Regions from separate parts of the Peribacillus sp. GL_122 genome, predicted to be linked through region 3. Evidence: riboswitches for the same ligand, from Rfam matches in the RefSeq annotation. Region 3 holds a riboswitch; each other region holds the start of a gene.
The links. A riboswitch is a leader RNA that binds a small molecule or an ion and turns the genes downstream of it on or off. The one in region 3 is predicted to bind S-adenosylmethionine.

Region 1 (7,906 bases), 130 kb from region 3:
TGCATACCTGGGAATCCCGCTTTTCCTTGGTCTATGGTTTGGCTATAAGCTGGTAAGAAAAACTAAATTCGTTAAACTTGATGAAGTGAAATTTGACTTTGACAAAAAATATGAATGAACAAGCGTAAAGTAAAATCAGCCGGACAATGTAGTTTAAAATTGTCCGGCTTTTACTTGTTTTCTATGTGCTCATTAACAAAAGCCAGGAAGCTGATTCCTGGCTTTTTATTTTTATTAAATGGAAATTTATACAAAAATTCCAGGCGGTGTTATATGATAATCGTAAACTTTGCTAAATTGCATGTACAGAACGACGGGAAAGCTTTTACTATTTTCAATGGAAAGGGAAGGTGCACGGCTGATGACCTTATTGACTCATTTAAAAGTATTGGACTTTTCAACGTTACTGCCAGGCCCATTTGCCACTTTGATGCTAGCGGATTTAGGAGCGGACGTTTTGAAGGTAGAGAGGCCGGGAGCAACGGATTCATGGGGTGTGAACCAGTATCTTAACAGATCGAAGAAGTCGATCACACTTGATTTAAAACAATCTGAGTCCATCGAATCCGTAAAAAATCTAGTGAAGGAATACGATATCGTCATTGAACAGTTCCGTCCAGGCGTCATGGAACGCCTAGGGCTGGGCTATGAGGCATTAAAATGGATCAATCCGAAGCTGATTTACTGTTCCATCACGGGCTTCGGCCAGACAGGTCCCTATAAAGACCGACCGGGACATGATATCAATTATATTTCGATTGCAGGCTTATCAGGCTATTCCGGTACGAAAAAGGATGGCCCGGCAAAAAACGGAACCCAAATAGCAGATCTTGCCGGAGGATCACTGCATGCTGTTATCGGTATATTATCTGCAGTCATTCACAGGGAAAGAACGGGATTCGGCCAAGCCATCGACATCAGCATGACCGACTGCAGTTTTGCCTTGAATGCCATATCCGCACCCCTGAATTTACAAGGGGGCCTCGATCTTGAACCAGAAAAATTGATGTTGAACGGAGGATCCTTTTATGACTTTTACGAAACGAAAGATGGACGATATTTTTCGGTAGGAAGCCTTGAGCCCCCTTTTCGAAAAGCCTTATGTGAAGCAATCGGTGCACCCGAATTGTATGAACTGAGCATGAAAAGCGATGAAGAAAGCGGAATCAGGTTTAAAACGGCCGTCCGACTGGCTTTCCTTGAAAGGGATTTTCATGAATGGCAAGAAATATTCGCTGATTTCGAGGCCTGCGCAGAACCAGTGCTGACCTTCACTGAAGCGGCCGAACACCCCCAATTGAAGGACAGGGGAATGATCGTCGAGGTACCGGACGGAAAAGGAAATGCCCAGAAGCAAATCGCCTGCCCGATCAAAACATCGGTTTTCACCCCTGAATATAAACATGCAGGCTTGAGGCCAGGACAAAACAACTCAGAAATTCTTCACACCCCCAATCGCTAAATAAAGATGTAAAGGCTATCACTTTTCCGAGTTTTTTTGGAAGGGGATAGCCTTCTTTTTGAAGGTCGAATTAAGTTGGAGATAGGTCGAAATAAGCGGAGGAAGGCCATATTAAGCTGGAAACAACCCAAATTAAGCAGAAGGAGAACAATAGCACTTGTGGAAAGCAACATATGACTACTGTGAAAAATTTACCAGTTATAACTAATGTGGGCAGGGTATCAGAGTAGCATCCTGGTAAGGAGGGTTGCTTAAACATGTTTGGTCTCTCTGATATCATTAAATTTCTATTTTCCTTTTTTTTGATCATGCCGATCGTTACGCTGATACATTTGAGCGGGCATATTTTCTTTGTTACGATCTTTGGGGGATCAGAAAAGAAGATCTTGATCGGTTGTGGTAATAAACTTTTCGCCTTTCGGAACATAGAGGTGAGGAAATATTATTTTTGGAATGGGACTTGCGAGTTCAAGGGATTGAAACATGATAATCGATTGACGAATACGCTGATATATTTAGGGGGGGCTATCTTTAATTTAGTCAGCATGCTGACCATCTATAGTTTAGTGTATCAGAATATCCTGGACAGCTCGGTGATCTGGTATCAATTCATCTATTTTTCTTTCTATGTTATGTTTTTCTCCTTGTTTCCGATGTATTTCTCGGACGGGTCGCCTAGTGATGGGAAGGCTGCGGAATTGGCCTTGAGGAACAAGCTGGAAGATAGGGTGACGGATGATATATTTGTGAAGAAAATGGATGATGATGATAACTGCAAGTAAAAAGGGGACGTGCTGGTGACCGTTCTTTTTTTTTTGCTTTCAGCTTTAGGATTCATCATAAGGCTAAAATCTAGCCTTATGATGAATGTTTATATAACGGTCTAGGGTTTTATGGATTGTGCTATTTTACTGCTTGACGATGAACTTGAAAGGACCAGAACAATGACCATGGCAATGGCAACCCCTGTTGCAGCGATCCAGGTTATGGAAGCAAGGGATACTTGTTCTACAGCAACACCGCCAATTCCAGCACCTGCCGCCATGGCCAATTGCATCATCGACTGATTCAGACCGAGCATGACTCCTGATGATTCAGGTTCAAGGGTCGCTAAATGATATTGCTGTGTCGGCCCTGATGACCATGCTGCGAACGACCATAAGGTAAGGATTATCAAAACGCCCATCAATGAATTCGTAACGATGGATAACATGATGATCATCATAATATGCAGAGCCATACCGCCAATTAGTGTAAATGATACACCCCATCGATCCGTACTATAACCGCCAAACTTTGATCCAATCAAGCTTGCGATACCGAATATAAGCAAGGCCGTGCTAAGTAGAGAGTCACTTATCCCTGATACGGATAGCAGGTAAGGGGATAGATAGGTATAAGCTATCGAATATCCGCCAAGCCAGAAGAAGGTTATCGATAATCCAAGGGCAACTTTCCTTTTTTTAAGAAGGGCCAGCTGCTGGAGAAGTGGTACTGGTTTATCCCCTTTGGTAGGAGGAATGGTAAAGAATAAAACGATCATGGCAATCAGGCCGAATAGGGCGATTCCGCCAAAGACGGATTTCCACCCGAATGCATCTGTCATGATTCTTCCGAGAGGTACGCCAATGATAAGGGAAGCTGTAAACCCCATGACAACTGTCGCAATAGAACTTGCTTGTTTATCTGGCGGAGCAAGCTTAGCGGCAATATTCAGAGCGGTGACTACAACCAATCCTGCACCAAGTGCCATGATTATGCGTGCAAATAGAAACGGTCCAAAGCCTGGTAATAGAAAGGCAAGCAGATTGGCCACTACGAATAGTCCAAGGGAATACAACATTAATCTTCGTCTGTCTAAACTTGCTGTTAAAGCCATGAGAATGGGTGTACCGATTGCGTAGACAAGGGAGAAAATTGTAATGAGCTGTCCTGCGGCAGCAAGGGTCACTCCAAGAGAATCCGCAATCTTATCCAAAATTCCGGATATTATGAATTCGGATGTTCCTACTAAAAAACTGATAATCGCTAACATGTAAATTTTCCATGTATTAAGCAAAATAGATTCACTCCTCATTAATGATTATTAATTTTATATAAAGACATATCGCAATATGTTGATATGTATGAATAAAAAAATAAACATATCGCGAAATATCGAAATGTTAGAGAGAAAAATGAACCCAACCCTCTAAGGTACGGATCAGGTTCATTTTCATACTTCTTCTTTCAAGAAATCAGTAATTTTTGAGATTGCCTCTTCATCTCGTTTGTAATACGTAAACTTTCCTATCCGCTCCGTTTTAATCAATCCTGCTCTAAGAAGCATCGAGAGGTATTGAGAGGCCGTGGACTGGGTCATGTTTAATTTTTCCGTAATCTGACTTACGCAAACGCCGGTTTCCTTCATGTCTATTCCCTCATGAGGGGTGAAGTGGAGTTCAGGCGCCTTGAGCCATTGTAAGATTTGCAACCTGGATTCATTGGATAATGCTTTAAATATCTCGATTGTTTTCATACATTTCATTATATCGAGAATTATCGATATGTCAAATAGTTTTATCATTCATCGTTAGTTTCATAAATAGCAAAACTTGATACCGTTATCTAAAGAGTCATTAAAGGAATGGAAATGTATTATTGCAAGAACCTAATCGGCTCCCTTATAAGTGCGGCCGATTAGGTTGTTCAAATCCTGTAAATCAGAATTAAAGTCTCCGCTAAAAAATCATTTCCATACTTCTTTTGCTACATCAACGACGAATTTCAGCTTTTCCCATTGCTGTTCTTCGGTCAGCTTGTTGCCGTGATGGGTGGAGGCGAAGCCGCATTGCGGACTTAAGCATAATTGTTCGAGAGGAACGAAGTGCGAGGCTTCTTCAATGCGTGCCTTAACAGCTTCCTTGTCTTCGATTTCTCCATTTTTTGAAGTGACGACACCCAGTACGACCCGTGCTCCGCCATTTGGAATGTATTCCAATGGTTTGAAATCTCCTGAGCGTTGATCATCATATTCCAAGAAAAATCCATCCACTGTTTCTTTTGCCAATAAAGTTGGGGCGATACGGGCATAGCTTCCTTCAAACGCCCAAGTCGACTGGTAGTTCCCACGACATAGGTGTGTAGTGACGACAAGGTCTTCTGGTTTGCCTTCCAATGCGCCATTAATTACGCGAAGTGCAAGATCGATTAACTGTTCCCTCGTATATTTTCCATCTTTGAACTGGAAATCTGGAGCTGAAAGTCTGGCAATATATACATCATCCAATTGAAGATAACGTACACCTGCTTCATAAAAAGCCTTCAAAGCATGCTGATACGCTTTGATGATATCATTAGCATAGTCTTCAATATCAGGATAGATGTCTTCATTATGAATGCCTACAGCAAATAATTGATTTGGGCTGGGAATGGTTTGCTTGGCAACGGCGCGTCCGTTCACGATTTTGTTCAATTCAATGAAATCGCGAATGAAGGGATGTTCAGGATTGAATGAAACCTTCCCGGTATTGCGAACGTTATATCTCTCTGTTTCCACACCATCGAATGTGAGACCTTTTTCAGTCACATATCCCTCGATGCCATTTAAATGTTCGAGGAAGTCAAAGTGCCACCATGTTCGTCTGAACTCACCATCCGTCACGGCCTCTAATCCAACTTCAATTTGTTTTTCGACAATCCGATTGATTTCTTCGGTTTCAACTTCACGAAGCCGCTCTGCTGAAATGGTACCTTCCTTAAATTGCTTTCTGGCAATATGTAAACGTTCTGGTCTTAATAAACTTCCGACGTGATCGGCCCTGAATGGTGCTTTCGTTAATGTGATTGACATGTTGCATTCCTTCTTTCCTTTTAAAAATAAAAAACCTCTTCTTAAAAATAAGAAGAGGTGTTGGCAGCAAAGCTATATACTCTTCTTATCTTCAAGTTTTTACACTTCTGGAATTAGCACAGTACATGATCAGTCTGTTGCTGAGGCATCAAAGGGCCAGTCCCTCCACCTCTCTGGATAAGAGTTGTCTATTAAATTAATTATGACTATACAGATAGTTTTTATAAAGGTCAAGTATTGAAGGTGGAAGATTTCGAATATACCGATTATTAATATGGGTTGAAAAGTTAACTACATCAAGGAACCTGGCATATGCTATAACCGACGTTCTGTATGAGCGGCAGGAGGGGAATGCAAGGATGAGTACATTCAGTCCATTCAAAAATGGCATACCGATAACGGTAACTGAAGCCATGATAGAGAATATCTTAAGAATGAAATCATATGGTCAGGATATTAAAGTCGAGATTACGCCAAAGCATATAGTGCTTTCCGGAACGATGGAAGTGAAAAAAATGATGTTTAAGAAAAACGTAGCTTTTCGGATTACATTAAAACCGGTTCATGTGGAAAAAAGAACGATTGTATTTGAATTAGTGGAAATGGAACCAATTGACAGGAATTTCATCAACCAAAGGATATTTAACAGACCTCCATTTTTTGAATTTGAAAAAAGAACGATCAAAATGAATGTTAATGCTTGGAGCATCGTGAGAAAAATTCCCGTTGGCACAATTAAATCGTATGAACTCGTCGAAGGTGCATTGAAAATGAAAATTACTTTATGATGGAGTTTACATACATTCTTAGCCGAAAACTATAAAGGGAGTGACAGGTATGATAGTGTTATGGTGACATTGGTCATGAAAAAAATGTGTTTGATAAATCAAGCTCTTTAAAATATACTAAATGACTTGAAGTTTTGAGTTTTTCTGGGAATGAGGAGGATAATGATGGATCAGAAGATTTTGCCTGCTTCAGCAAGCATGAAGGATTTCGAAAGATTTTTAGAAAGTTCCTATGAAATAGGTGTGTTTCTTGATTTGCATATATCACAATTGAAAAACGTAAGTATGATGGCAAAGCAGCATAATAAGAAAATGATTTATCATGTCGATTTGATCCATGGCATAAGAAGTGATGAGTACGCGACAGAATTCATTTGTCAGGAATATAATCCATATGGGCTGATTTCAACTAAATCAAACGTTATATTGAAGGCGAAGCAAAAGGGAGTCATTGCCATCCAGCGAATCTTTTTAATAGATTCACATGCGCTTGAGAAAAGTTATAAGCTGGTGCAGAAAACCAAGCCGGATTATATCGAAGTATTGCCGGGCGCTATGCCATGGATGATAAAAGAAGTGAAGGAACGATTGCAGACACCGATTTTTGCAGGCGGCCTCATACGTACTTCGGATGAAGTCATGAACGCCCTTGATGCTGGAGCGTCGTCAATCACCACTTCCAAAACTGAATTATGGGATATCGTTTAATAGGGGAAATTAAAAAAAATCACAGAAAAATAGATTAATTTTTTACAAAATATTGACAGCGTTTTCATTACCTAGTATATTTTATTATACAAGTTAATATATGTGACGGAGACTAGGAGATTCACAACAGATCTATTCATAATTTATTTTATGAAGATAGTTCTGCTGTGGATCTCCTTTTATTTGTTGGCATGGTTTAAAAATTTATCAGGGGAGGGGTTTTATTCATGACTCCATTTTGGGGAGAAGTGTTAGGTACGATGATATTAGTTTTATTCGGAGCAGGCATTGGGGCTGGTTCATCCTTAAAGGGTTCCTATGCAAAAGATGCCGGCTGGATCGTTATCACGATTGCATGGGGATTGGCTGTTACGATGGGTGTTTTTGCAGTGGGGTCCATAAGCGGGGCGCATTTAAACCCGGCAGTCACAGTAGGGTTTGCGATTATTGGGGAATTTCCTTGGAGTGATGTGCCCGGTTACATCGTTGCCCAAATGATTGGCGCAATCCTTGGAGCAACTCTAGTATTCCTGCATTATTTGCCACACTGGAAAGCTACTGATGATCCAGGAGCGAAGCTTGGTGTGTTCGCGACTTCACCTGCGATCCCGCATACATTTTCAAATCTATTAAGTGAGATGATTGGAACTTTCATCCTTATTCTTGGTTTATTATTTATAGGTGCCAATAATTTTACAGAGGGACTAAATCCATTCGCAGTCGGGTTATTGATTGTCGTGATCGGGATGTCTCTTGGGGGAACGACAGGATACGCGATTAACCCGGCACGCGATCTGGGGCCGCGCATCGCTCACTTTTTGCTGCCGATCCCGGGTAAAGGCAATTCCAATTGGGGCTATTCATGGATTCCGGTCGTTGGACCGATTATTGGGGGTTCACTTGGTGCCGTTTGTTATAAAGCATTCTTTATGGGAGAAATAACAGCAGGATTTTGGTCTGTTTTGGGTGCAAGCCTGGTACTATTGATATTAGCCTATGCATTTGGTAAAAAGCAGTCACATGAATTGGAAAGCAGAAATATTGCCAGTTAATTAAAAGGAGGGGCATACACAATGGAAAAATACATTTTATCATTAGATCAAGGAACAACGAGTT
Region 2 (7,906 bases), 1.9 Mb from region 3:
CAAGAGCCACAGCAACAATCCGAAAAAGCCCAATACCAAACATGTCCTTACCCAAGTGGCTTTCACTGAATAATCCTTCCTTTACGAATATCATCTGAAAGTGAAAAACTCAACCAAAGACGGATGAGTTTTTCTTCTATTATTTATAACTTTGCTTTCAATTCTTCAATTTGCAATAAATGCCGTTTTTCATGTAGTCCCACGAACGGGATCCATTGCTTCAAGCTTAAATCTTTAAACAAAGGGTGTGGAAAAGACTTTAGTTCGAGATCAATTTCCTTTGCATGGTCAACGACCTGTACAAAAGCTTTTCGGGATTCGGACAACTTTTCTTTAACCTCACTCAAAGATTGGTATGATTCTGACGGAATGACAAATGGGGGGGCCTGGACCTTCACTTCACGATTTAAAGTAAGCTCGATCGGTTTATCCACAGCAGGATTGCTATCGTCGCCTTTCAATTTATCGGAAATGCCCTTTGTTATGGCTCTCTCCATTAAATATAAATGATCCAAAACCTGGATGATGCTCCATCGTCCTGTTTCAGGATGGGCGTTCAGCTGTTCATCCGATAGGCCGTTGACCGCATTTAAAAGCTCTTCCCTGATTTTTTCATTTTCATTCATTTTTAGCATCTCCTCTTATCAGCCTCGCTAACCTCCTTTAATTATTCCATGTGCTATAGGAAAGTGTAAAATGATAATACTTTTTGACTGAAGTGAACCGATTAAAAGTTGTCTATTTTTTGAAAAGCTCTATGATAGTCATAAAGGCAAAACTCATCTAATTCAAATGACTTTCAACATTCATCAAGGATAGTCTAAATAGGAGTGATCGCTATGAGTGGAGGACATATTCCATTCAGCCACAAAGGCCGCAGTACCTTACATGCAATACCCTCAAAAGGAAGCATATGGTTGATGCTCAAGCAAATGTTCAATCGGGTTCCATCGAAGTGGAAGTTTTGCACTTTGGTTTTATGTATCATGCTTTTCATTTCATTGCTTGAGTTCTCCATCCCCCAGTTGACGCAGTTTACGATTGATACAATCATTCCCGAAAAAAGATATGACTCGTTAATCTGGATTGGCGCAGGAATTCTTTGTGCTGCCATTTTATTGGCTTTACTGAACTACTTTAACAGCTATATCGTTTCCAAGGTCGGTCAAAAGGCTATTATGGATATACGTAATAGCATGTATGACCATATTCAAACACTGGATATGAAATTCTTTGATAAAAACCGTACTGGTGACTTAATGTCGCGGTTGACCAATGATGTCAATTTACTGCAGCAGCTCATCTCTTCGAGCATGCTTCAAGTCTTGACTGACACGGTGACTTTCATTGCCGTGGCGGTATATATGCTTTTCATTAACTGGAAGCTGACCATTGTCCTTCTTTTTACATTCCCTTTCATGTTCTATATCACAAGGGCATTCGGGAAACGCATCAGGATGTCATTTAGGTCTGTGCAAAGTTCCGCAGGAGATGTCAGCAACCAGTTACAGGATTCCATTTCAGGAATGCGGCTCATTCAATCTTTTACAAATGAAGAATTCGAATCAAGGAGATTTGCGGAGCGTAATCAGGAAAATATGGCTGCAAACCTTAAGTCCGTTCGGCTACGTTCCATGTTCGGTCCGATTATTGATTTATTGAACAATATCGGTCTTGTAGCAGTCATTGTGTTCGGTGCTTGGCAAGTGATGGAAGGTGAATTCACAATAGGATTAATCGTGGCCTTTCTCGCCTATTTGAGGTTACTGCAGAGTCCAGTTCGCAATTTTAGCCGGGTCATCAGCATTGTCCAGCAATCAGCCGCCGCCTTTGAGCGGATAACTGAAATATTGGAAACCCAACCTGAAATAAGTGACAAGGGAAATGCCATTGAACTCCCTGCGATAAAAAAGCAAATTGAATTTCAATGTGTTGATTTTGCTTATGATGAGAGTGTACCTGTACTCAGCAATTTAAACCTGACCATGAAAGCTGGTCAAGTAACTGCTCTGGTCGGCTCCTCTGGCGCTGGAAAATCGACCATCACGAGCCTTTTGATCCGATTTTATGATCCGCAAGATGGCACGATTAAAATGGATGGTCATGATATCAAAGAAGTGTCACTGAAATCATTACGGGGACAAATGGGAATTGTTTCCCAGGATATCATTTTATTCAATGGTTCCATCCGTGATAACATCGTGTATGGCAAACTTGATGCTACAGATGCTGAAATCAACGAATCCGCCAAAGCGGCAAATGCGCATGACTTTATCAGTGCCTTTCCTGATGGTTATGATTCTCAGATTGGAGAGCGCGGAGTCAAGCTTTCAGGCGGACAAAAACAGCGCATTGCCATAGCTAGGGCACTTTTGAAAAATCTGCAAATCATCATTCTCGATGAAGCAACGGCGGCCTTGGATACAGAATCCGAACATTTGATCCAGCAGGCATTGTCACGTTTAATGAAAAACCGGACTTCAATAGTAATTGCACATCGTTTATCGACCATTCATGATGCCGATCAAATTATCGTTCTGGAAAAAGGGCAGGTTCATGAAAAAGGAACACATCAACAGTTATTGCAAAACAACGGCAGATACAAGCAGCTCCATGACTTGCAGTTCCCTCAACTAAAAGCGATATCAAATTCCTAGCTACTTTGCGGGCAAAAATGCACAGAAAGCCTTCCTGTGCATTTTTGCTTTCATTTGAAATCATAACTTTCCAAAACCCGATTCGCAATGAGCTGATACCCTTTTTCATTCGGATGTAACTTATCACTGAAATACTCTGTTTTCTTTTTATCTTCAAAAAGATCATTTGTAGGAATGAATAACATCCTTTTATCTTTATCCGCTATTCCCTTTATTGACAGGTTATAATCGCGAATGTGCTTTTCAAGTTTTTGATTGTCTTTAATTGGGTTATATAATCCTACTACCAGAATATCCGCTTTATCGTTTGCCTCTATCAATGTTGATGTAATCTTTTTCAGATGGCTGATATACTCCCGTTTACCCTCATTGATTTTTCGGTCACTTATTTTCTTCAAGTCCCCGCCGTTGCTATTGATCAAGTCATTCGTTCCAATATAAACGATGAAAGTATCGGCTTCATCAAGTTTCGTTTTAATGCGGTAATCATCAAGCTGTTTCATCACCCCATCCGTTTCCTGGCCTTTTATACCGTAATTCCAAAAACTCACTTTTTGTTCGGATTGCGGATTATTCAATTCATCCTCAAGGCCTTCTATATATCCTTCTCCGTCCTTATCCCCTTTTCCATAGGTTAATGAATCTCCAAAAGCCATCACCCTTTGCACATCTTCCGACTCCGAGGCCTGAAATTCATATGCAGCAAAACATATAACTAGTACTATAATCAATAAACCTGCCAATTTTTTCATTTGGTTCTCCTCTTGTCTCTTTACTAGAAGTATTTAATCTTTTACATACCCAAAAAATCTGCAGTCTTAACATAAAAAAAATTGTCAGATAAAGATTTAAGAGTGTATGATAATATAAAACTTTCAATGGATTGAGTGTCATTCACCGTCCCTTAAACAAAAAACGGGATTACCCTTCATTCTGGAGATTGAATAAATGATAGTTAGGAGTTTAAATCATGGAAGAGCACATAGAGTTTAGAGAGGCAGAACTATCTGATCTACCCAGAATTGTTGAAATATATAATTCGACAATTGCTTCAAGAATGGTCACGGCAGATACGGAACCTGTATCCGTCCAATCGAGGGTTAAATGGTTTGAGGAACATCATTCAGAAAGTAGACCGCTATTTATCATTACTATAGAAGGGAAAACTGCTGGATGGATGAGCTTCCAATCCTTCTATGGCCGACCGGCATATAATTCCACTGCCGAAATCAGCATTTATATTGATGATTATTTCCGGGGAAAAGGAATCGGACAAATTTCGATTCAAAAGGCCATTGAATTGAGTCCAAAATTAGGTGTTAAGACTCTATTGGGTTTCATATTCGCCCACAATACACCAAGCCTTAAGCTTTTTTCCAAATTCGGGTTTGAAGAATGGGCACATTTACCTCAAGTTGCCGAGCTGGATGGCATTGAGCGGGATTTGGTCATTCTTGGTAAACGTGTCGATATTTAATATTATTCTTTAGAGCTATTGCCTTGAGCAGTAGCTTTTTCATATTAATCGAGGTCGAATTGGCTAATTTAAAAATACCTATATGCTTTCTGGAGGGGAAAATGTTCAGAATCTCTTTTACTTGTTAACGCATTTAATAGCATATCCAATTCTTGACTGGCTTGAACAGTTAGCAGACTTGTTAAGCCGTAAATTGCTGCCAAGTTGATCATTTCTTTTCTCTTCTCTTCTACTTTTTCTATCGTTACCTTACGGCAAGGCATTATATAGCCACCTCCCATTTATTCAATATTTTTACACTTTCATCATAATGAAACTACTAGTAAAAATCAACTATTTTTCAGAAATTAAATGTGTTATTTTAAAGGATAAATGTGACAAAATGACTATTTCATTCTAAAATTATGTATATTTTGTGTCATTTTCTATCAAACGCAAAAAAAGCATCCACTAGTGTAGACTGCGAATGCTTACATCATATCCCTTATCCAAAAACCCAAAATATAGTCCATCGTTTACTATGTCATCCATTCAGAAGGTGACTCAGTATTTGGTCTATTTATAACAATCTTATATTCATCTTCAAGTACTTTTAATGGGGCATCATAAAGGTGCCTTTCATCAGAGGTTTTGTATACTCCATTGGCCAATAACTCTTCAATAAGCTTTGCCTTCCTCTGTTCAATCCTCTTAAATAATTCTGCCATGTAAATGGCTCCTTTCCTAGTCTTCCTAGAGCCTGCTTCTAGTTAGCTAAACTTTATCAACTTGTTTGATTTTCACCAAATTATATATACCTTTTCCATTATGTCACTAAACGTTATTTCCCAAAAATAAAAGCCCCTTCTAATTCAAGAAGAGGCTGACAGTGTCCGTACGGCTCTTCTTATCTTCCAAGCATATGCTTGTTGGATTTAGCACAGTTCCCAAAACGGGTCCGCTGCCGAGGTTTCGTTGGGCCAAGTCCCTCCACCTCTCTGGATAAGAAATCGATATATAAATGATGTAGACATGATTTTATCCTAATAACCATCAAAAGTCAATTACCTGGTTCTCCCTTTTTTCCTGGACATAAAATGGTCCCTCTTTCAAATGCGGGTTGCATTTTCTTGTCTTTCTGATATGATGTCAGTAATTACATACAATTCACACCACTAGGGGAGTCTTTTTTAAGACTGAGATGGAATTAGTTCCGGACCCTTTGAACCTGAACCGGCTCATACCGGCGGAGGGAAGTGGATGATATCGTCCATTTACAGACTATATCCATCTACCCCGTTCCGTATTCAGGAACGGGTTTTTTCATTAACAAGGAGATCCATTCTAAAGGAGGATGAACAATGGAGAATGTTAAATTAGAACCATTCAGTGATAGACTACATGCACGGTCAAAAGAAATTTGGAAAAGGAACCATTCACATCCCTTTGTCCAGGCAATTGGAAATGGTACGCTTCCTGAAAACAAATTTGCCTATTACCTGAAGCAGGACTATATCTATCTTATGGATTATTCCAAGCTCTTTGCTTTAGGTGTCATCAAAGCTCATAACATCGAAACCATGGCAAAGTTTGCGAGTATTTTAAATGAAACCCTTCAAGTGGAAATGGATATTCATCGGCATTATGCTTCCGAATTCGGGATCAGTTCCAAGGAATTGGAAGATACAGAGCCTACTCCAACCACTCTAGCCTATACAGGATACATGCTAAATGCAGCTCAGCATGGGACTTTGGCAGACTTGATCGCCTGTCTCCTGCCCTGCGCTTGGGATTATTATGAAATCGGTTTGCTATTAAAAGAACAAAATGGAGCAGCATTGGAAAACAATCGCTACGCAGATTGGATAAGGTCCTATTCATCTCCTGAATTCGGTGAAGCACACAAATGGCTGATCGCTTTGTTGGAAGAATTGACGGAAGGCATGCCAGAAACGGAACTTCTTAGATTAGAAAAGCACTTTTTGGTTACTTCCCGATATGAATATTTATTCTGGGATATGGTTCAAAATGAGCAGGATTGGCCGCTGTAGGTCGTTGACATGATGATGAATCCTATCAAGAAACTGACGTTGACTGCCATGATCACGGCTATAACGACGCTGACCAGTTCATTTATTTTCATACCTGCAGGATTTGCAAAGGTCTTTCCTATTCAGCATCTGGCAAATGTCATGACTGCCGTTCTATTGGGGCCAGCTTATGCTGTGACACAAGCTTTTTTAGTTTCCATCATTAGAAACATGTCTGGTACCGGTTCAATTTTTGCCTTTCCCGGGAGCATGATCGGTGCACTTTTGGCTGCCATCCTTTATCGAAAAACACAAAGCTTAAAATTCGCCTGTTTAGGGGAAGTGATCGGGACCGGTATTCTCGGTTCCCTAGCCTGTTATCCACTTGCCCTCCTCCTATTGGGAGAAAAAGCTGCTCTTTTTGGTTTTTTACCGGCTTTTATGCTCAGTTCATTCGCTGGTGCGATTTTAGCTTTCATATTACTTAAAATACTTCTAAAAAATAATTATATGAAGGGGTTTTTTTATGAAAACAGCATTAACCATCGCAGGCTCTGATTCAGGGGGCGGCGCTGGAATACAAGCGGATTTAAAAACATTTTCTGCACATGGTGTCTTTGGAATGTCTGCCATCACAGCCGTAACCGCACAAAATACAATGGAAGTCCGTTCAGTACAGCCAATTGAAACAGCAATCATATCAGATCAAATTGCAGCTATCTTTGAAGATATTCATGTCGATGCAGTAAAAATAGGCATGCTTGGATCAAAAGAAATCGTGGAAACTGTCGCTGCGTCCCTTAAAACCTTCTTGCCTGCCATCGTTATCCTTGACCCTGTCATGATTTCCAAAAGCGGCCATCATTTGCTCGACGAAAAGGCTGTCTCTGCCTTAAAAATGGATTTGCTTCCGCTTGCAACACTTTTAACCCCAAATGTACCGGAAGCGGAAGTACTTACTGGCTTGTCGATTCGAACGGAACAAGATTTCTACAAGGCATGCATTTCAATACAAGAAATGGGTCCCAAAGCCGTTTTACTTAAAGGAGGCCATGCAGCAGGAAATCCAAATGACCTTTTTTATGATGGGACTGACTTCCAATGGATCAAGGGAGAGCGCATTCATACGAAAAACACTCATGGCACGGGCTGTACTCTATCATCTGCCATTACATCAAACCTGGCAAATGGGCTGCCATTGCAACAGTCGATCGAACAGGCCAAGACCTATATTTCTGAAGCGATACGCAATAGCTTTTCAATCGGCAAAGGTCATGGACCTGTCCACCATTTTCATTCATTTTCAAAAAAAGAACGGAGTGAATTAATATGAAGGTTTCTGCAGCCGATTTATTCGTGAAGGTAAAAGAAAGAAAACCACTCATTCACCAAATCACCAACTTTGTTACGGTCAACGACTGTGCAAATGCCACCCTTGCCATCGGTGGTTCACCAGTAATGACTTCGAGCCCAAGAGAAGTGGCGGATATGGTCAAATTAGCAGATGCATTGGTCTTGAATTTCGGTACGATCGATGATAAAGCCTTTGAAGCAATGGTGATTGCCGGTAAGACGGCAAATGCCCAGGATATCCCGGTCATTTTGGACCCGGTGGGAGTTGGTGCCACCCCCTATCGTACAGAGCAGGTCAAAGAGCTCCTTAGTAAGGTTACTTTCCAAATCATTCGCGGGAATGCGAGTGAGATTCTTTCATTGATGGGTGGGGATAACGTTACACGCGGGGTGGATTCGGGGGAACTAGC
Region 3 (7,906 bases):
CATCGCCTTTGTTTACTGCGATGACATTCACATAAGGTGATTCGGAATCTTCAATCGCAATTGAATCTTTCAATGGATTCAAGCCAGCGTCGATTGCATAGTTTGAGTTGATCAAAACAGCATCGCCTTCGCCGCTTTCATATATTTTAGGAAGCAGGGCCGCTTCATAATCAGCATCGAATTTAAGGTTTTTCTTATTTTCAACGATGTCTTTCGTTGTAGCTGTCGTTTTATCGATGCCTTCTTTTAATGTAATCAGGCCATTTTTTTCTAATAGAGATAACGCACGTCCGTGGTCAGCAACAGAGCTGCTCATAATAATTGTTGCGCCTTCCGGAAGTTTATCAATGCTTTTATATTTTTGTGAATATAGAGCAATCGGCTCGATATGAATTCCGCCAGCATTGACGAAGTCATATCCATTTTCTTTAATTTGCCCTTCTAAATAAGGAATGTGTTGGAAGTAGTTAGCATCCAATTCCTTATCATTCAACGCCTTATTCGGTAAAACATAGTCCTGGAATGTTTCGATTTCCAATTCGATTCCTTTTTCTTTAAGAAGCGGCTTAGCTTCCTCAAGGATTTCAGCATGCGGAACATTAGATGCCCCTACAACTAATTTCTTCGATTCTTTTTCTGTATCACTGCCGCTTTTATCCTTTTCACTTCCACAAGCAGCCAAAGCGATAGATAACACTAAAATTAATGCAAATCCTAAAAACTTTTTCATCCTATTCATCTCCTTTTATCTTTTGTCCAATTTAGATGTAATCACATCTCCAATAATTTGAATTATGAAGACGATAATTAGAATAACGATCGTCGCTACAAGCGTAACGTCATTTTGATTTCTTTGATAGCCGTCCAAATAGGCTAGATTACCAAGTCCGCCTGCGCCGATGACCCCGGCCATTGCGGTATATCCAACCAATGCAATCGATGTTACCGTAATTCCTGAAATAAGGGCAGGCATCGACTCTGGAAGAAGGACCTTCCAAATGATCGTGCTCGTTTTTGCCCCCATAGATTTAGCGGCTTCAATTACACCTTTATCGATTTCACGCAGGCCGATTTCAACCATACGCGCATAAAATGGGGCCGCACCGATAATAAGTGCCGGCAATGCAGCGTTCTCTCCGATCATTGAACCGACAAGTGCCTTAGTGAAAGGAATGAGCAGCACGATCAAAATAAGAAATGGAATGGAACGGAATATATTAACGATAGCACTCATGACCCCGTTGATTACCCGGTTTTCCCACATATTACCCTTCCCTGTCAGGAACAGGATCAATCCTAATATTATGCCTATAAAAAAGGTTGCCACTACAGAGACGCTTGTCATGTAGAGCGTTTCTTTCGTTGCTTCAATAATGTCTTCCCAATCAATATTCGGCAATAATTCTTCAAGCATGAGTAATCACCTCCACGCCTACCTGCTGTGCTTTAATGAATTCGATTGCGCGGAGCATTTCATCCTCTGTGCCATCAAGATGGATAAACAATGTTCCATATGAACCGCTTCTTGTTTGGGATATCTTACCTTGAACGATATTGACATCCAACTCGAAGTTTCGTACAAGCTTGGTGATCAACGGGCTTTCTGCATGATCACCTACAAAGGTCAATTGAATCACTTTGCCTGCAGGATAACGTTCGAGCAAATGGTCCATCGTTTCTTTCGTTTCTTCTGGTTCCGTTACCTGCTGCACGAAACGCTTCGTCATTTGTTCTTTAGGATTCTTGAAAACATCCAGGACAGGACCCTGTTCAACAACTTGCCCGTTTTCCATTACGGCGACGCGATGACAGATTTTACGTATTACATGCATTTCATGTGTTATCAAGACGATCGTCAATCCTAGGCGCTGATTGATGTCAACAAGCAATTCGAGTATGGAGTCGGTAGTCTGCGGATCCAAGGCAGATGTCGCTTCATCACACAGCAGCACTTTAGGGTTATTTGCCAGAGCCCTGGCTATTCCCACCCTTTGCTTTTGCCCTCCGCTTAATTGTGAAGGATAGGCCTTTTCCCTGCCTTCCAGTCCGACTAACTTGATCAATTCGTTCACACGCTTGGTCCGTTCAGTTTTAGAAACTCCTGCAATTTCCAATGGGAAAGAAATATTTTCCTGAACGGTCCTTGACCATAATAGATTGAAATGTTGGAAAATCATGCTGATTTCTTGACGGGCCTTACGTAGCTGAGCCCCTTTAATTTTTGAAATTTCCTTCTCAGCCACCACAACGGATCCCTCTGTAGGAGTTTCCAATCCATTGAGCATTCTGATCAAAGTACTTTTCCCCGCTCCACTGTATCCGATGATACCGAAAATCTCACCTTTATTTATTTCAACATTCACATTATTTACAGCCTTGATCGTCTCACTGTTTCCTTTTCCTGTTCGGAACAGCTTACTGACTTTCGTCAATGTAATCATTAATCCTCACCTCTTTTATCCAATAAAACCTATGAACTTAGTTGATTTCTCTACATTATTAGTCTGTTTCTCATATCATGCACATGTTTTCCTCATTAAAACAGAAAAAACCTTTCTGCATGAGCAGAAAGGCAGGTGAAGAAACAGGCCTTTCTCTCATCTTCCAAAGTAATTAAACTTTGTGTGAATTGGCACCTTTCCAAGGAAATCTCCTTGTCGGTTGCCGGGTTTCATCGGGCACATCCCTCCACCTCTCTTGATAAGAGCTAATATATAGAATATTTGTACATCATTAAGTTCTTTAGTATGGAGAAATTTTATCATAGATAAAAAAGGAGCGCAATGTATATTATTTCTAGTTCAAGAATGACAGGAACTTTGGTTAAAGCGTTTTGGAAGTCAAGGAAACGATATTCGTCGCTTTTTCAATTGCCTGCTCCAAATCTTCTATTAAGTCGTCTACATTTTCAATCCCGATGGATAAACGGACTTGATCGGCGCGCACACCCGCTTTCGCAAGACCCGCCTCATTCAATTGTTGATGGGTCGTACTGGCTGGGTGGATGATCAAGCTCTTCGCATCCCCTACATTCGCCACATGGGACCATAATTCCACCGAATTGATAAGTTTTGCCCCAGCTTCGCGATTACCTTGTATTCCAAAAGTCACGACAGACCCGGCTCCCTTAGGTAAATATTTATCCGCAAGGGCTTTATCGGGATGATCCTCATCACCAGGATGCGAAACCCAAGTCACGGCAGGATGGTTTTTTAAATATTTAATGACAGACTTGGTGTTTGATAGATGCTCTTTCATCCTTACATGCAGCGTTTCAAGTCCAAGCGTAAACTGGAATGCACTTTGGGCACTTAGCGCAGGGCCTAAGTCTCGAAGTAACTGAACTCGGGCTTTCGTTATGAATGCGGCAGGTCCTACTGCCTCGGCGTATACAAGACCGTCGTAGCTTGGGTCAGGCTCCGTGAAGCCAGGGTAGTTTGGCGAGTTCCAATCGAACTTCCCTCCATCCACGATGACACCGCCTAGTGTCGTTCCATTTCCCAGAAGCCATTTTGTAGCGGAATGGATGACGATGTCCGCGCCAAAATCAATTGGTCTGCAAAGATACGGTGTTGCAAAGGTATTATCAATGATTAAAGGTATGCCGGCTTCATGGGCGATTTTCGCTACCGCTTCAATGTCAAGCACCCTCAAACTTGGATTACCGATCGTTTCGGCAAAAATGGCTTTAGTTCTTGGCGTAATCGCCCTTTTGAAATTTTCAGGGTCATCGGGAGAAACGAACTTCACTTTGATCCCATACTTGGGAAGAGTATTTTCAAAAAGGTTATACGTACCGCCATATAATGTAGAGGCTGAAACAATCTCGTCACCTGCAGCGGCAATGTTCAGGATTGAAAGTGAGATGGCAGCCATTCCGCTTGCTGTTGCCAACCCGCCGATACCGCCTTCCAATAAGGCCATTCTTTCCTCAAAAACGCTGACCGTGGGATTATGAAGCCGTGTATATATATAGCCATTCTCCTTTAGGCCAAATAAATTCGCTGCATGGTCGGTGTCTTTGAACAAATATGCATTGCTTTGGTAAATAGGAACTGCACGTGCACCTGTTTCATCAGCTTGCAGACCGCCATGAACACTCAATGTTTCGAAACGCAACTTTTTCCCTGACATATGATTTCACCTTTTTCTATGGATTTAGTTGGAATTATATGATATCTGGCCTTTTATAAACAAAAAAACCACTTCAACAAGAAGAGGTCTCAAGAACACACCTCATCTACCAGAGCCAACACTCTGCTGGAATTAGCACCGTATATAAAATTTATACCGGTTGCCGGGCTTCGTCGGGCCAGTCCCTCCGCCACTCTTGATAAGAACTATTAAATTCTGCCATTACTTAATTCAAAATATAGCATTTTAGAATAAATCAGTCAATAAATTGTTAGAATATTCTTTGTTTAATTCCGATCTCGCGTTCAAATGTCCGCAACAAAGAAACCAACCACGGTTCTGATTGGTTTCTTAGCTGATTTCCTTAAGCAATCCGTACAAATAAGGAACGGATTGAAAGGCATATATTTTTTTGTGCAGCTTTCCTTTTTTGAAAAGCAATAAACAAGGCACACTTTCGATTTCATATGATTCGGCAATTGCATGGACATAGTTCATATTCATTTTACCTGCCTTCAATTCTGGAAACAGCTCCAAGGATATCGTCAACATCTTGGATGCAACCTGACAAGTGCCGCATAAAGGCGTATATAAATATAAGCAAAAGGTTTCCCCATTTTCAACAGCAAGCTTACACTCTTCTTCTTTCCATTCCTGCATCAATTAGTCGTTCACCCTTTGACTTAAAAATTTCATTTTCACATTCATATTGGCAGATAGTAGCACAGTTGCGATATGATGTTCGGGTGAGCTTTCCACTTCTTTGTACATTTTATTAATATACAGGTGGTTCGCTTCCGGCATTTCCCTTCGGAACTGCTTCCGCAGCTTTTCTCCTGATTCATCTGCGTCAAAAAGGAGATAAACATCACGATCCATCAATTCATCCACTAATTCATCCAGCTTAGTTAATGATATGGTCCCATTCGTACATCTTATTTCCACATCTTCATTTAAAACGGAGGCAACTTTTCTTCTATCGGAACTGCCTTCTACAATGATCACTTTATCGAATTCGCCCCACTCCATGTCATCACTCCATCTCACGAATTATGTGCGCAACTGCCACTGTACAAAATGAAAAAGAGAGCAGGCCTTTTCAGTCCCCCCTCTCCTTCTATTTAACCGTTGATTAAACTCTCATACTCTTCAGCGCTCATCAAGTTTTCAATATCACTGCTATTAGATGGTTCAAGCACGACCATCCATGCCTTTTCATAAGGAGACTCATTTACATATTCAGGGTTGTCACTTAAATCTTCGTTTACTTCAACAACCTTGCCACTGATAGGTGCATAAAGCTCAGAAACGGTCTTAACGGATTCAACACTTCCAAATGGTTCGTTCGCTTTCAATTCATCGCCGATTTCCGGAAGCTCAACGAATACGATGTCCCCAAGCTCGGACTGTGCGAAAGCTGTAATCCCAATGCGCACTGTTCCATCTTCCGTTTTGACCCATTCATGTTCTTTAGTGTAACGAAGTTCTTTTGGTGTTGTTGTCATTATTAACCCTCCATATGTACATCTTATTTTATCTATTACATTATAAGGTAGATTGTTTGTTTAAGTAAGGAATTAACCAAATATTTTGTGAAATTTCAGTTCCAAACCTGTTCGAATTGCTCTTCTTTGAAACCTACCGTCACTTTGGTGCCATCTGTAACAATCGGCCTTTTCAGAAGCATGCCATCCGTGGACAATATATCAAGCATTTCTGCTTCAGAAGCTTCTTTCAGCTTATCCTTTAAGCCCAGCTCCCGATATTTTTGACCGCTAGTATTGAAAAACTTCTTCAATTCCAAATTGCTGATTTTATATAGTTGTTCAATTTCTGTTCGCGAAGGCGGATTTTCCGCTATATGGATCGCTTCATATTGCAGTTCATGATTATCCAGCCACTTCTTCGCGTTACGGCATGTGCCGCATTTTGGGTACCAATATAATGTTAAGCCCATCATTTCACCACCTATCAATAGAATACCCGTTTTCAGCAAGCAATACAACGAAATATCTTTTGAATTTCCAATGCGATTTCATCAAAGTAAATAAAAGGGAATGCCTTAACGGGCATTCCCTTTACAGATTCTGATTCATTGCTTACAGAGCATATTTTTCCGCTTCGATTACCTTGACGGAAGCTTCACGTTTTTTCGCAATGACATTGATCGGATTGTGTCTTGTCAGCTTGCGGAGCGACGAAAGCATGATGCGAAGAGTATCGCCTGTTTCCACCGCAATTAACGTTTCTTTTGCATGCTGTTCTATTTCATTGAAAGCTTCCTGAACGAAGATTTCAGTGTAAAGCACTTTTTGTTTGTTCTTCTCCAGGCCTGTAGATGCAATGGCTTTCTCCGTACGCAATACCACGGATTCAGCTGCATAGGCAAGGGATGCGATATCAGCAATGTTAGAGAGGATTTCTTGTTCTTGATCAAGAGTTTTGCCGTATTTCTGTGCCGCTAGGCCCGCTGCCAAAATACCGATTTTCTTAGCGTTCCTAACAAGCATTTTTTCTTGTGCCAGTGGCTCATCGCCAGGTTCTTCCGGCATCATCATCATTAATTCCTCTTGCAGGCCTTGAGCTTTTTGAAGAAGCGGCAATTCCCCTTTAAGTGCTTTCTTCAGGAAAGTTCCCGGGACAAGCAATCGGTTGATTTCATTTGTACCTTCAAAGATCCGGTTAATACGTGAATCGCGATATGCTTTTTCAATTTCATACTCCTGCATGAAACCATAGCCGCCATGAAGCTGTACGCCTTCGTCCGTAACATAATCCAATACTTCGGAAGCGAAGAATTTATTCAATGAACACTCAATGGCATATTCAGCAACTGCAGCCGCCATTGATTTTCCATCTTTCACTTGCTCATCCGTCAATTTGCTTTGTCTTTGATCATAAAGGCCAACGGTGCGATATACAGAGCTTTCTGCTGCATAAATTTTAGCTGCCATTGTTGCAAGTTTTTCTTTCGTCAAGTTAAAATCGGAAATTTTCGTTTTGAACTGTTGACGTTGATTCGTATAAGCAGCTGTAATCTCAAGGGCACGTTTAGATCCGCCGACCGCACCGACGCCTAATTTATAGCGGCCGATATTCAGGATATTGAAAGCGATGACATGCCCTTTTCCGGCTACACCCAAAAGGTTTTCGACTGGTACATGTACGTCTTCAAGTATTAATGTACGTGTGGATGAGCTTTTGATCCCCATTTTCTTCTCTTCAGCACCAGTTGATACGCCTTTATAATCACGCTCAACAATGAAAGCGGAGAATTGTTCGCCGTCGATTTTGGCGTATACACAGAAGACATCTGCAAAACCTGCATTTGTAATCCATTGTTTTTCACCATTTAAAATATAGTGTGTTCCTTCTGGATTCAATTTCGCCGTCGTTTTTGCTCCCAAGGCATCTGAACCTGAGCTTGGTTCCGTTAAGGCATACGCAGCAATCTTCTCACCCGTTGCCAGTAAAGGGAGGTATTTTTTCTTTTGTTCTTCATTCCCGAATAATACGATCGGCAATGACCCGATACCTACATGTGCACCATGTGTAATTCCGAACCCGCCTGCAAGCGCCATTTTTTCCGTAATCAATGCCGAACTGATTTTATCAAGACCCAATCCGCTGTATTCCTCGGGAACATCAGCACCAAGTAAACCGATTTCTCCTGCATGCTTCAGTAATTTAACGGAACGGTCAAATTCATGGTTTTCTAAATGTTCAACCTGCGGCAGAATTTCATTCACTACGAAATCCTCGGCAGTTTTGG

Region 1: linked by a shared signal. The riboswitch ahead of AC3ISB_RS25215 (5-methyltetrahydropteroyltriglutamate--homocysteine S-methyltransferase) and the one ahead of AC3ISB_RS25910 (O-acetylhomoserine aminocarboxypropyltransferase/cysteine synthase family protein) in region 3 are both predicted to bind S-adenosylmethionine.
Region 2: linked by a shared signal. The riboswitch ahead of AC3ISB_RS06890 (Fur-regulated basic protein FbpA) and the one ahead of AC3ISB_RS25910 (O-acetylhomoserine aminocarboxypropyltransferase/cysteine synthase family protein) in region 3 are both predicted to bind S-adenosylmethionine.

The regions. Positions count from the first base shown of each region.
Region 1 is NZ_CM174415.1:5,182,419-5,190,324, reverse strand. Features, by position in the region: gene AC3ISB_RS25240 (amino acid permease) at 1-118, shown strand, start outside; gene AC3ISB_RS25235 (CaiB/BaiF CoA transferase family protein) at 362-1,462, shown strand; gene AC3ISB_RS25230 (hypothetical protein) at 1,720-2,244, shown strand; gene AC3ISB_RS25225 (MFS transporter) at 2,346-3,521, opposite strand; gene AC3ISB_RS25220 (ArsR/SmtB family transcription factor) at 3,678-3,980, opposite strand; gene AC3ISB_RS25215 (5-methyltetrahydropteroyltriglutamate--homocysteine S-methyltransferase) at 4,191-5,294, opposite strand; SAM riboswitch class I at 5,377-5,478, opposite strand; gene AC3ISB_RS25210 (hypothetical protein) at 5,654-6,082, shown strand; gene AC3ISB_RS25205 (glycerol-3-phosphate responsive antiterminator) at 6,248-6,790, shown strand; gene AC3ISB_RS25200 (MIP/aquaporin family protein) at 7,018-7,842, shown strand; gene glpK (glycerol kinase GlpK) at 7,864-7,906, shown strand, end outside.
Region 2 is NZ_CM174415.1:1,411,748-1,419,653, reverse strand. Features, by position in the region: gene AC3ISB_RS06920 (M15 family metallopeptidase) at 1-66, opposite strand, end outside; gene AC3ISB_RS06915 (DinB family protein) at 144-626, opposite strand; gene AC3ISB_RS06910 (ABC transporter ATP-binding protein) at 840-2,657, shown strand; gene AC3ISB_RS06905 (GDSL-type esterase/lipase family protein) at 2,708-3,409, opposite strand; gene AC3ISB_RS06900 (GNAT family N-acetyltransferase) at 3,628-4,134, shown strand; gene AC3ISB_RS06895 (aspartyl-phosphate phosphatase Spo0E family protein) at 4,203-4,397, opposite strand; gene AC3ISB_RS06890 (Fur-regulated basic protein FbpA) at 4,653-4,841, opposite strand; SAM riboswitch class I at 5,018-5,122, opposite strand; TPP riboswitch at 5,281-5,385, shown strand; gene tenA (thiaminase II) at 5,475-6,164, shown strand; gene thiW (energy coupling factor transporter S component ThiW) at 6,180-6,701, shown strand; gene thiD (bifunctional hydroxymethylpyrimidine kinase/phosphomethylpyrimidine kinase) at 6,670-7,476, shown strand; gene thiM (hydroxyethylthiazole kinase) at 7,473-7,906, shown strand, end outside.
Region 3 is NZ_CM174415.1:5,309,619-5,317,524, forward strand. Features, by position in the region: gene AC3ISB_RS25895 (MetQ/NlpA family ABC transporter substrate-binding protein) at 1-730, opposite strand, end outside; gene AC3ISB_RS25900 (methionine ABC transporter permease) at 746-1,414, opposite strand; gene AC3ISB_RS25905 (methionine ABC transporter ATP-binding protein) at 1,407-2,441, opposite strand; SAM riboswitch class I at 2,595-2,707, opposite strand; gene AC3ISB_RS25910 (O-acetylhomoserine aminocarboxypropyltransferase/cysteine synthase family protein) at 2,824-4,134, opposite strand; SAM riboswitch class I at 4,234-4,340, opposite strand; gene AC3ISB_RS25915 (thioredoxin family protein) at 4,486-4,794, opposite strand; gene AC3ISB_RS25920 (toprim domain-containing protein) at 4,798-5,163, opposite strand; gene gcvH (glycine cleavage system protein GcvH) at 5,256-5,639, opposite strand; gene AC3ISB_RS25930 (arsenate reductase family protein) at 5,735-6,091, opposite strand; gene AC3ISB_RS25935 (acyl-CoA dehydrogenase FadE) at 6,234-7,906, opposite strand, start outside.